Regions from separate parts of the Peribacillus sp. NPDC096379 genome, predicted to be linked through region 4. Evidence: riboswitches for the same ligand, from Rfam matches in the RefSeq annotation. Region 4 holds a riboswitch; each other region holds the start of a gene.
What was found. A riboswitch is a leader RNA that binds a small molecule or an ion and turns the genes downstream of it on or off. The one in region 4 is predicted to bind S-adenosylmethionine.
Positions count from the first base shown of each region.

Region 1: it holds a riboswitch for S-adenosylmethionine, as region 4 does, so the genes downstream of both, ACIQZI_RS17755 (methionine ABC transporter ATP-binding protein) here and ACIQZI_RS00460 (methionine ABC transporter ATP-binding protein) in region 4, are expected to answer to the same signal.
Region 2: it holds a riboswitch for S-adenosylmethionine, as region 4 does, so the genes downstream of both, ssuE (NADPH-dependent FMN reductase) here and ACIQZI_RS00460 (methionine ABC transporter ATP-binding protein) in region 4, are expected to answer to the same signal.
Region 3: it holds a riboswitch for S-adenosylmethionine, as region 4 does, so the genes downstream of both, ACIQZI_RS16965 (riboflavin kinase) here and ACIQZI_RS00460 (methionine ABC transporter ATP-binding protein) in region 4, are expected to answer to the same signal.

Region 1 is NZ_JBIWFD010000004.1:108,264-111,424, reverse strand. Features, by position in the region: gene ACIQZI_RS17760 (O-acetylhomoserine aminocarboxypropyltransferase/cysteine synthase family protein) at 1-722, shown strand, start outside; SAM riboswitch class I at 1,144-1,255, shown strand; gene ACIQZI_RS17755 (methionine ABC transporter ATP-binding protein) at 1,429-2,466, shown strand; gene ACIQZI_RS17750 (methionine ABC transporter permease) at 2,456-3,124, shown strand; gene ACIQZI_RS17745 (MetQ/NlpA family ABC transporter substrate-binding protein) at 3,141-3,161, shown strand, end outside.
Region 2 is NZ_JBIWFD010000001.1:1,582,732-1,585,892, forward strand. Features, by position in the region: gene ACIQZI_RS07510 (AAA domain-containing protein) at 1-1,474, shown strand, start outside; SAM riboswitch class I at 1,727-1,831, shown strand; gene ssuE (NADPH-dependent FMN reductase) at 1,957-2,502, shown strand; gene ACIQZI_RS07520 (LLM class flavin-dependent oxidoreductase) at 2,557-3,161, shown strand, end outside.
Region 3 is NZ_JBIWFD010000003.1:627,351-630,511, reverse strand. Features, by position in the region: gene ACIQZI_RS16975 (hypothetical protein) at 1-128, shown strand, start outside; gene ACIQZI_RS16970 (DUF5381 family protein) at 142-699, shown strand; SAM riboswitch class I at 1,102-1,206, shown strand; gene ACIQZI_RS16965 (riboflavin kinase) at 1,303-1,803, shown strand; gene ACIQZI_RS16960 (hypothetical protein) at 1,934-2,065, shown strand; gene ACIQZI_RS16955 (GntR family transcriptional regulator) at 2,318-3,040, opposite strand; gene ACIQZI_RS16950 (sugar kinase) at 3,086-3,161, opposite strand, start outside.
Region 4 is NZ_JBIWFD010000001.1:78,084-81,244, reverse strand. Features, by position in the region: gene ACIQZI_RS00470 (MetQ/NlpA family ABC transporter substrate-binding protein) at 1-67, opposite strand, end outside; gene ACIQZI_RS00465 (methionine ABC transporter permease) at 83-733, opposite strand; gene ACIQZI_RS00460 (methionine ABC transporter ATP-binding protein) at 747-1,766, opposite strand; SAM riboswitch class I at 1,894-2,005, opposite strand; gene ACIQZI_RS00455 (undecaprenyl-diphosphatase) at 2,507-3,094, opposite strand.

The DNA.
Region 1 (3,161 bases), on a different contig from region 4:
TTGAGTTTGGCGCGGATATTGTCGTTCATTCCGCAACAAAATGGCTGCTTGGAAATGGAACAACAATGGGGGGAATCATTGTAGACGCAGGGAAATTCGATTATAATTCACCTAATTTCCCAGGGTTCACTGAACCAGATCCAAGCTATGACGGAATCGTTTATGCAGAAGCAGTTGGTCCAGCCGCCTTTATTACCAAAGCACGTGTACAGCTACTCCGAGATCTTGGACCAGCATTAAGTCCGCAGAGTGCTTTCCAATTCGCAATTGGGCTGGAAACATTGCATGTGAGGATGAAGGAACATATTTTGAATACAAAGATTATCATCGACTATCTGCAAAATCATCCAGCTGTCTCATGGGTCTACTATCCTGGTAATGAAGATCATCCTGATAAGAGCTTGGCTGACAAATATTTGCCAAAAGGAGCAGGTTCCATTGTGACGTTTGGCATTAAAGGTGGTAGAGAAGCAGGTGCGAATCTGATCAATTCCATTCGCCTATGGTCTCATGTAGCCAATGTTGGGGATGCGAAGAGTTTAATCATCCATCCTGCGAGCACGACGCATCAGCAACTTTCAGTCAAAGAACTTGAAAAATCAGGTGTGTCTGAGGATTTGGTACGTTTATCGGTTGGAATTGAGAATGCCCAAGACTTAATCGATGATCTTGAACAAGCGATTGAAAAAGCTACAGGCATTCATTCACTTGCAGTAAAATAATTTTTCCCACTTTTAAGCAGTAAGACCCCCACCTCGAGATTCTGAGCATGCTAAAAGAAGATAGGTGGGGGGATCGACTGCCCGTAAAAGATACAGTGAAACTTACCGATGCATGAGCAGAGGTAAAGTTTACGCCCACAGGATGCGGCGTATGTAGTCCTTAGTTCGTACTGTCGATTGATCGAAGCGTTTACTGCGATCTTAGCGACAGTAGAACGGGACTAACAATCAGTAGGGGATGAAGAAAACCGCCACTGATTGAAGTTTCACTTTATCTAAAGGGATTGTTGCCAAGTTTTTTAACGATTTTTCAATAAATAGAAATATAATACATTGACACTCTATCTTTTTGCATGGTATTATTCCAACGAAAACGAAATGAACTTTAATTGATGATTTGTCAATTTCTTATACTTGTTTGCTCTTATCAAGAGAGGCGGAGGGATGTGCCCGATGAAGCCCGGCAACCGGCAAAGCTAATGCTTTGAAAAGGTGCCAATTCACGCAAAGCTGATTGCTTTGGGAGATGAGAGGAAGGTCTTTTTTCACAATGCCTTTCTGCTCACGCGGAAAGGCATTTTTAATTTCCGATTATGTAAATAAACAATGCATGAATGGAGCAGTTCGTGAAATCTTATTTAGTAGAAGGTTTTTACAAACAACATGAGTAGGTTCATAGGGTTTATTGCAAAAAGAGGTGAGTTCAATGATAACATTGTCGAAAGTTAGTAAGGTATTCAGTACTAAATCCGTGCAAACAAAGCCAATTAAGGCTGTTGATGAAGTGAATTTAACGATTAATAAAGGTGAAATATTTGGAATCATTGGGTATAGTGGCGCTGGAAAAAGTACCCTCATACGCATGCTGAATGGTCTAGAAACCCCTTCATCGGGTTCTGTCGTAGTAGCAGGAAATACCATTTCAAGCATTAAAGGTCGTAACTTGCGAAAGGCACGTCAAGAGATTAGCATGATTTTTCAACATTTCAACTTATTGTGGTCTCGTACTGTACACGATAATATCGCGTTTCCACTTGAAATTGCAGGTATAAAAAAAAGTGAACGCCAAAAACGAGTCAATGAATTAATTAAGCTGGTTGGCTTAGAGGGCAGGGAGGGGGCCTACCCTTCTCAATTGAGTGGTGGACAAAAGCAAAGGGTTGGGATCGCCCGGGCATTAGCGAATAACCCGAAAGTACTCCTTTGTGATGAGGCGACATCTGCACTTGATCCGCAAACAACGGACTCCATTCTAGAGCTTTTGGTCGATATTAATAAACGATTAGGGTTGACGATTGTTCTTATTACTCATGAAATGCATGTCATCCAGAAAATTTGTCACCGGGTAGCTGTCATGGAAGGCGGCAGAATTGTTGAGCAAGGACCGGTTCTTGACGTATTTAGGAACCCTGCTGAGCAAATAACAAAAAGGTTTGTTCAACAAGTAACGGAGCCTGAGGAAACGAAGGACACTGTGGAACATTTACTAGAGCACTATCCACAAGGCAAGGTTGTACAATTAACTTTTGTCGGCGAAAATACGGAAAGTCCACTAATTACAAAGCTTATTCGTAATTTTCAATTGGATGTTAATATCGTACAAGGAAAAATTTCGCAAACTCAACATGGATCGTATGGCACATTGTTTATTCATATGGATGGTAGTGATGAAGAAATCGCCCACGCGATTGAATTCATCAAAGAACAGCAGGTTGGCGTGGAGGTGATGTCAAGTGCTGAGTAATTGGTTTCCGAATGTCATTTGGGAAAATATCTGGCTTGCAACGAAAGAAACATTATATATGACAGGTATTGCTTTACTTGCGACTTTTATATTAGGCATCTTACTAGGGTTATTGTTATTTTTGACGTCTAAAGGACAGATGTGGGAAAACAAATTTATCAACGTGATTATTTCTGCGGTGGTCAATATCTTCCGCTCAATCCCATTTATTATTCTGATTATCTTATTAATTCCGTTTACAATTTTTGTGGTAGGTTCTATGTTAGGTGCAAAGGCGGCTCTCCCAGCATTAATTATCGGGGCTGCGCCCTTTTATGCGAGGATGGTCGAGATTGGCCTTAGAGAAGTGGATAAGGGCGTGATTGAAGCCGCGAGATCTATGGGGGCTAAAACGAGTACCATCATTTTCAAAGTACTATTACCAGAATCCATGCCTGCACTTGTTTCAGGTATTACGGTTACTGCGATTGCATTGATCGGTTATACAGCGATGGCGGGAGCAATTGGTGCGGGGGGACTAGGAGATCTTGCTTATAAAGAAGGATTCCAGAGAAACAACAATGATGTAACGATGTTAGCGACGATTCTTATTTTACTTATTGTGTTCGTCATCCAATTTATTGGGGATTATATAACTTCAAAATTAGACAAAAGATAAGATGGAGGGTAAGGAAATGAAGAAGAAAAAATGGTTA
Region 2 (3,161 bases), 1.5 Mb from region 4:
CCTAACTGAAGAGAAGCGGCTCTTAAAACAAGATTTATCAGGTTCATTTAGCAAGCGGGATACAGATCGATTAATTGAATTGGAAAAAAAACTTGGCAGAGTCATTGAAAAATTTCGTCGTAAAGAAATGGAGCTTGTCAAAGAAGCTAAAATCGTTGGTAGCACACTGGCAAAAACAGCAAGCGACAGCACACTTTATGAACAGGAATATGATTTAGTCATTCTTGATGAAGCGAGTATGGCTTATGTCCCACAAGTTGCATTTGCTGCATCGTTAGGCAAGAATATCATTGTCTGTGGTGATTTTAAACAATTGCCGCCAATTGCTTCAGCTCGTGATGAATCAGTGAATAAATGGTTAAAAGAAGATATTTTTCATTGTTCAGGCGTTGTGAATGTAGTGAATGAAGGGAAGCTCCATCCACATTTGTTTCTGTTAAAAGAACAACGCAGAATGCATCCAGATATTTCGGCCTTCACGAATAAACATATTTATCATTCCCGAGTTTGCGATCATGAAAGTGTACAAACGAGCCGTGCAAAAATTGCTAAGAGAAGACCATTTCCTAATCGTGCCTTAATGCTGTTAGAAACGAGTGGAACTGGTGAACATTGTATAGCGGAGCGGACATCGAGATCAAGGATGAATCTTTGGCAGCTGTTCTTGTCATTCCAACTACTTCATGAAGCGTATTCAAGCGGTGCACGATCCATCGGTTATGTAACACCGTATCGAGCTCAATCCCGTCTTATGGATCTATTATTACAAGAAGTATATGCGAAAGAGCTTGAACAAGCTGATATTATTGCAGCAACTGTTCATCGATTTCAGGGAAGTGAACGTGATGTAATGATATTTGACACAGTTGATAGTTATCCTGAAACACGTGCTGGTATGCTTTTGACTGGAAAGAATAGTGAGCGACTCATTAATGTCGCAATTACAAGAACGAAAGGGAAATTCATCCAAGTAAGCGATACGGACTATATTCGAAAAACCGTTTATAAAGGCAAAACATTACGTAAGCTTGTGGATCATCAAACAACCTTCGGACATACAGTTGCAACCAGGGACATTGGCAAGTGGATTCAAAATCATCATCCTAAGCTTCAGTGGATGCATGCGCGTAAGTTGGATGTTCTAGGTGAGGATATTAAAAAAGCATGTCACTCAATTATCTTGTCTATACCTGATAAAGGAATAGTTACAGAGGATTGGTTGAATATGCTGAATTGTAAGCAAAAACATGTTAAGATCACGCTTATTTCCATTCGTCCGCTTCCAGGTTTGGCCGTGCAAGAACAGATTGAAACAAATATTGCTTTTCCATTCGTCATCATTGATAAGCAATATCTCTGGCTAGGAATGCCGCTTGAAGCAACACGTAGACTTTCCCCACCTTATGTGGCTGCACGACTTGATTCAGTTGCGGTTGTTGAACATTTTCTTACCCAACTACCTAGCGTAGAATAGAAGAAACTATAAGGAGCATATCTCAAAAGGTCTGACCTCGCACTCTAAATCAGTATGTAGTGTATCTATCACTTATCCTATACTGTATTTAGTTGTTGCAGGGTCAGACCTTTCTTTGGGGACATCCCCCTTCTTAATTATCCTAGTATTACAATGTGTGAATAAATATTATTCACACAATTCCGATGAAAAATATATGATTTAATCTTGACAATCAGTTATTAGAATATTATGATAAAATTAACTTAATACTTCTTATCAAGAGAAGCCGAGGGAATGGCCCGATGAAGCTTCAGCAACCTCTACAACTAGTAGAAAGGTGCTAATTCCTGCAAGCATTGGCTTGTCAGATAAGAGTGACTACGCATAAAGTCCTCTTTCTATCAGGAAAGAGGACTTTATGCGTTTAATATAGATTAAACCCTTTGAATGTAGACCGTACAAAGGATCATAACTAATTTACTAAGAGAGAAGGTCAACAAATGCCCAATGTAGTGATTTTATCTGGAAGCCCTTCAGCAACATCTAGGACTGATGTAGTTTTAAAATTTGTTCAATCGTTGTTAGAAAAGGAGAATATAACGGTAAAGTATATTTCCGTTTTAGATATTTCTGCTGAGGATTTGCTTTATGCACGCTATAATAGCACGGGAATTAAACAAATAGCAAAATCAATCGAGGAAGCGGATGGGGTGATTATTGGTTCACCTGTGTACAAAGCTTCTTATACAGGTATTTTAAAATCTCTAATCGATTTATTACCAGAAAGTGCGTTTAAAGGAATTCCAGTGTTACCGCTAATGGTAGGTGGGAGTAAAGCGCATTTATTAGCAATCGATTTTGCCTTAAAACCGCTTATAACTACTTTAAAAGGAAGAGCCACTCAAGGGACTTATATTATAGATAATCAAATTGATAAAGAAAATAGTATACAGCCTATTACTGATCAAGATATTCAAACTCGACTTAATAACGATTTAGAGGAGTTTCTCCAAACTATTAAACAAACTAAACCAATAATCGCTTAAGACTACATTTAGCACCAATTTACATCATTAAAAAACGAATGGGTGGTAATGATTATGACAAAAAAAAGAATTTATTTAAATGCATTTGATATGAACTGCGCAGGGCATCAATCCCCTGGGCTTTGGACACATCCAGACGATCAATCATCTACGTACAAAGATGCAGAATACTGGACGCATCTTGCAAAAGTACTGGAAAAAGGGAGATTCGATGCCATATTCCTTGCCGATGTCCTTGGAACATATGATGTATACCAAGGTTCTCGCGATGCAGCAGTTCGTCAGGGTGCTCAAGTTCCAGTCAATGATCCCGCATTTGTTGTTCCGATCATGGCGCAAGTTACAAAGCACTTAGGATTTGGCTTAACTGCGTCGACAAGCTATGAACATCCCTATCTATTTGCTCGACGAATTTCGACATTGGATCATTTAACAAAAGGGAGAATCGGTTGGAATATCGTAACATCTTATTTAAATAGTGCTGCACGCAATCTTGGCTTAGATCAACAAATTAATCATGATAATCGTTATGATATAGCTGATGAATACTTAGATGTTGTCTATAAACTATGGGAAGCTAGTTGGGAAGATGATGCAGTCGTAGTGGATAAGGAAAAAGGGATTTATGCAGATCCAGAAAAAGTTCATGATATCGATCA
Region 3 (3,161 bases), on a different contig from region 4:
TTATTATTCCAGGAAAGACGGAATTTTGGGTAGTGACTAGGAACCAAAATTTAGATCTATGTTTTCAAAGAGCAAATGAGTCAACCATAAACAATCTATTGCTGAATAACAAAACAATCTCAGCCTGAGGAGGTGCGTCTTTTGCTCAATGTAAAGAAGAAAAATGAACTGATTCAGGTAAAGGGCTCAAAGTTCATGTATGTATGGATGGCAGTATTTTATTTAGGAGGTCTAATAAGCTGTTTGATATTGATCATTGATGGCTTTAAATTCAATTCAACTTATTCGTTGATTTATATTTTGGGCGGCATCATGCTCGCTCCTGTTTTTCTGTATTTAACACTCTGGTCACTGCCTGCTTTTAATCCGGGAAAAATTCTATTAACGATAATTCTAGGGGAAAATGGGAAGGTATTTTCTAAAAAGGGAACGGTTTTTATTAACAATATTCGAAGTACTGATTTGGTGAGAAATCCTATCAATTTAATAAATTATATTGTTATTGAAACCTTTGATGAAAAAAGAATAAAGATTCCTACATATAATCTTCTTAGTGACCTGGATTATCAGGTAATGGTTGATCAATATCTTTTTCCTTATATGACAGAAAACGCGAGAAAAGTTTGGGATCGTAAAATCGATTTAAATATTTTGCTTAAGGAAGTAAGGTATGAACGGCAGGAACAGAAAATCGAATAGCTTTTTGATTACATTGCGATTTATTACCAGTTGTGAAATTTTCCAATCGTTTAAAAGTGTGCTAGCGTAAAAAAAACAAAAGGGATAAAGAATTTTTTTCTTCATAGAAAAGCTTTTTATCCTTTTTAAACGATTAGAGTTTTACCTAGATAGTTACATTACATAAAAAATTTTCTTTAATGAATATGAAAAATCTCTTTTTAAATGCCAATTACTTTGCTTAAAGTGACTAAGGATCTTAGTAATTTCTTAAAGACAATCTTTTATCCACGTTAAACATGCATAATTAAGTATCGGAAAAATCTGACATTAAATACTTGACAAGAACTTGAACATTTTATATATTGAATGTAATAATTATTCTTAGTAATCCGATGTGTTTTAAAATTTCATACATGTAGAATCTTATCAAGAGAGATGGAGGAACTGGTCCAATGAAATCTCGGCAAAAGGCTCTTTATGAGTACTGTGCCAATTCCAGCGAACGAATGGTTCGAAAGATAAGAGGAGGCAATGGTAGCTTGTTTGTGTACATTTCACTCTTCTTATCACTTTAATAAGGAGAGTTTTTTTGTATTTACAATTGAGATAGGGGATGTGTAGATGATTAACAATCAGGATGCACCATTTGAATTTGACACTATTTTGCTTGGTAAAAGGAAGGAAGGTATTACTGAATCTCTTTGTGGGAGAGTGGTACATGGTAGGAAAATGGGACGGCAATTAGGTTTTCCTACAGCCAATGTAGATGCAGATGCTGTCTTGTTAGCAAATGGAGTATATGGCGTACATGTGGTTGTAAAAGGAAAGCAATATCGGGGCATTATGAATGTTGGTGTTAAACCAACATTTGGATCAACCTTGAAAAAAACATTTGAAGTTCATCTTCTCGACTTCTCCGATGACCTATATGGAGAGTTCATAGAGTGTCAACTTCTGTTTAAAGTGAGGGAAGAACAAAAGTTTGCTTCCATTGATTTATTAAAAAAACAAATTACGGAGGACATCTATCGTGCAATCGAGAAATTTAAACAATTTGAGGATCTTTTTAAGGACGGAGAAAGGAAAACCCTTAGGAAAAAGCAAATATCTGAATCTGCCTGATTTACAATTCTTTAATTGGTGCCATTTACAGTATGGGGTAAACAAAGGAATTTATAATACGATTGATAATTGGTTTTACGAGTATGGCATTGTTAATATTCTCTCACGCAGAATTTATCTATTGTCCTTTTTGGAATTTGCCAAAGAGGTAGAATCGGAGCAGAAGCAAGATAAAGTAATTCGATTTGGAAATGGTGGACTTGTAAAAAAACTACACGAATTTCTAGTCGTTTATAAAATGGAGTCGAAAGGAGGACTTTAAAATTTGGATTTAAAGCTGAAAAGATACAGGTGTTCGGGGGGAAGCATCCTATAGATTAAAGCTAGTCTAATGACGGGAAGGCCCCGAACCCAACCCCAATCTGTATTCATCTTTAATTTTGCAAGCCAAATTCATTAATAAGCTCAACTGCATTGATTAATTATTGATCTATTTCTTCTCATGAACAGCAAGAATATTTCGTTCTTATCAAGCCTTAGCAGGGGAGAAAGCTATAATGAGCGCTTAATTAGGTCAAACCGATGAATTCCGCTCATTATAGCTCACAATATAGTTGTGTTTTGCTGTATTATAGTACCCTTCACTGTATTCTTTAATATTCCCTTCTTCATCATGAGAAAGTCGAATTCGTTTTAAAGCTACAGTGTCTTTTTCCAATTTCAATGATTCACATATGTGACTAGGCACGATAGCAACAGCGAACTCATCCCTAAATGTTTCAAGTTTAATATTGTTTTCTTCCATAAAACGATATAAAGAGCTAATCTGAACATCGTTTAATTCTTCATCGCTTATGTCCAGTAAAATATAGTGGGAGAAGTGAATATACGGTTCACCATCCAAAAGGTACATTCGCTCGATTTGAAGGCAATTTTCACCAAATAGAGGATAGAGTGAAGATTCAGTAGATAATTGAATCCTTTTTATACTTAACACTTTTTTGATAATTTGGTGACCTTCCTCTACTAATAACTCTGTAAAGTGCTTGCCTTTTGCAAGTTTCGCATTCGAAACATTTGTGATGACCTTCGTTCCTTTACCGCTTTTCTTTTCAATCAAGCCTTCTTGAACAAGCTCTTTAATTGCATTACGTACAGTAATTTTACTCACATTAAATTCTTCTTCTAGTAGAGGCTCAGAGGGAATATAAGTATTAACTGCGTATACACCATGTAAAATACGATCTCTCAATATATCCTTGATTTGTAAATACAAAGGTCCTTTTTTTCTATTCACTCTCGTTCCATGTCTCCTATCATTTTCCCGGTATGAAATTTTACTTTATCTCTTGATATCTTCAATTGTTCCCATAATGGATGACAATATCTCTGCCTCTGTTGACATGGGCGTATCCCCA
Region 4 (3,161 bases):
CGTTTTTTCCACATGCTGACAAAACAGCAAGCGTTAGAATTAAGATCGCTATTAATAATTTTTTCATTTTTTATTCCCCCAATTATCTTCTTCTGATTTTTTTGGACACGATATTTCCAGTTGATTGCAGTAATTGAACGATAACCACAAGCGCAAAAACCGTAACAATCATCGTCATCGTATCGAACCTTTGATACCCATAACTTAAAGCAAGGTCACCAACTCCACCCGCTCCAACCGCACCAGCCATCGCTGAAGCACCGACAAGACCGATTGTTGCTGTTGTAAACGTAAGGACCAATGAGCTAAGTCCTTCTGGAATTAAAAAGCGAAAAATAATTTGCCATGTCGTCGCTCCCATTGCTTCTGCCGCTTCGATAATTCCTTTGTCTACTTCCAAAAGGGAATTTTCCACTAGTCGCGCAATATAAGGCGCCGCATAAAATATCAAGGGGACAATCGCTGCATTTGTCCCAATTGCCGTACCGACTACGAATCTAGTAAACGGAATCAGAGCAACTAGTAAAATAATGAACGGTATAGACCTTAATATATTAATAACTGGGTTCAATACATTGAATACCCACTTATTCTCCAATATATGACCATTCCTAGTTATGACGAGTAAGATTCCCAGTGGAAGTCCTATCACAACTGAAAATAAGAGAGAGAAGGCAACCATATAAAGCGTATCACCAAATCCAGTTAACAGTTGATCTGCCGTAATTTCCATGCCCCATAATGTGTTATTCATGTACACTTACCTCCTGCACGAGAATATTTTCGGCTTGAATATAATCGTATGCCTTCTTAATCTCGCTTTCTTCTCCTGTCACTTCCATAATCAAATTACCAAACGGCGTTTCCTGGATTTCCGAAATATTTGCCGATAAAACATTTAAATCGATATCAAATTTTTTTGCAATTGTTGATAATAATGGTTTGCTTGAATTCACCCCAATAAAATTAATTTTCCAGATAACCGGATTTCCTTCCGACTGTTTTTTAAAACTCTGCGGAATTTCGTCATGAATCACTGTTCGGACAAAGTTTTGGGCAATCTCTGTTTGCGGCTTAGCAAATACGTCAAACACAGAACCTTGCTCAACAATTCTGCCACCTTCCATGACTGCCACTTTATTACAAATTTCGCGAATGACCGACATTTCATGGGTAATCAGCAAGATCGTGATGTTGTATTCCCGATTTACTTTCTTTAACAGTTGCAAAACAGCACTTGTCGTTTGTGGATCGAGCGCTGATGTCGCTTCATCGCATAGGAGAATCGAAGGATTGGTTGCTAGGGCACGTGCAATACCGATTCGCTGCTTTTGCCCGCCAGACAATTGCTCTGGATAATTTTTGGCTTTTCCCAAAAGGCCGACGAATTCCAATAATTCATTTACCCGGGTATGAATTTCTTTTGCAGGGGTACCCGATAAGATCAGCGGCATCGCAACATTATCAAAAACCGTCTTCGAATTAAGCAAATTAAAATGTTGGAAAATCATCCCGATTTTCTTCTTCTCCGCTCGTAAATCTTTCGGCTTTAACGAAGTCAATGCTTTGCCATTTACCAAAATTCGCCCTTCTGACGGACGCTCTAGTAAATTGACTAATCGGATCAGCGTACTTTTACCAGCACCACTGTAGCCGACAACACCGAAAATATCGCCTTTCTCAACGACTAAATCGATCCCTTTCAAAGCTTCAACGGTTTGTTTCTTCGATTCATACATCTTTTTCACATTTTGAAATTCAATCATCTGCTCTCCCCCATGTTGTTCCTATTATAAGTTGTAACACGAAAAAGCCTCTTCCATCATTAGACAGAAGAGGCTTACTTAGACAAATAAAAGATTACACTTCTATGAATTATCTAGCAAAGGCTTCTTCTTATCTATCAAACTTTCGTCCGTTGGAATTAGCACAGTATTTTTACAAAAGTAAAAACCTGTTGCCGAGGTATCATAGGGCCAAGTCCCTCCACATCTCTTGATAAGAATTTATCCATATATAATTTTATTTTCTATACTATATAACTTAATATTTAAAATGTCAATTAAATTCTAAAAAATCTGTGTGTTATGACTATGAAGTTACCCCATAGTGAAAGGGTCTGACCACATTTACTATAACCGTTTATCTCTGACATATTAAACGAGGTATAGAATTTGAGGGCAGACCCTTTTTAGATAATCTTGTCTTAATGTAGTTTTAAAAAAAAGAATCGTTAGTTCGGCAATCTCCTATCTAATCCAATACAAAATATTGCTTATGAAAACAAGCCCCCTGCCTCCAAGCATCAGGGATACTTGATTCGCAACCAAGCAAGACAATTAGATTTTTCAAACACTAAGGAACTTACTTCACCTTTTTGTCGATCGTATATAAAATGAGTTAAGCAAAACGAGTTTTTTCATTTTGATCAAAATTTATTACAAAGATTCCAGATCATTCCGGACACCCTCTAGAGACTGCTATACCTAACACATCATTAGAAGTTTTATGTTCGAGAAGATTTAGATTTATCAGACCTACTTCTTTTGTTAAAAATCGAGTCATAGATAGAAATAATCCAGTTTACAATTGGATCGAACAATCTTGGTAATTTTACAATCACATACGAGACAACAATTGCCACTATTAAACTGCCTACTACGTCAAACGGATAATGAAGCCCCGCCCAAATGCGGGAAAAGCCAGTTAATAGGGCTAAAATAAATAGAGGGATACCAATTTTTTTATACCGATACCACATAGCAATTGCAATCGTAAAAGCGCCTGTTGAATGATCACTAGGAAAAGAAGAGTCCGCAGCATGAGGAATCAAAGTCTGGACGTGATGTGTGACAAATGGACGCGGCTCATAGTATATCTGAGCAATAAGAACATTTACAACTAACGCAATAACTCCTGTTCCACCGGCATATAATACTGCCCGTTTCATAGGTTTTCCACCAAAGATCCATAGAACCAAAAGTACCAAAGCCAAAATGTAAATCGCTTTATTTGTTATAAAGACCATAAGAGTATCCAATGCATAACTATGACCCGATAAATTATGGATGCTTTTAAATAATTCGTAATTCATACAATCATCTCTTTCTTTGATTTCCTTAAATAGGTGGAAACTGTTTTATATAAATAGGGGCGGACAG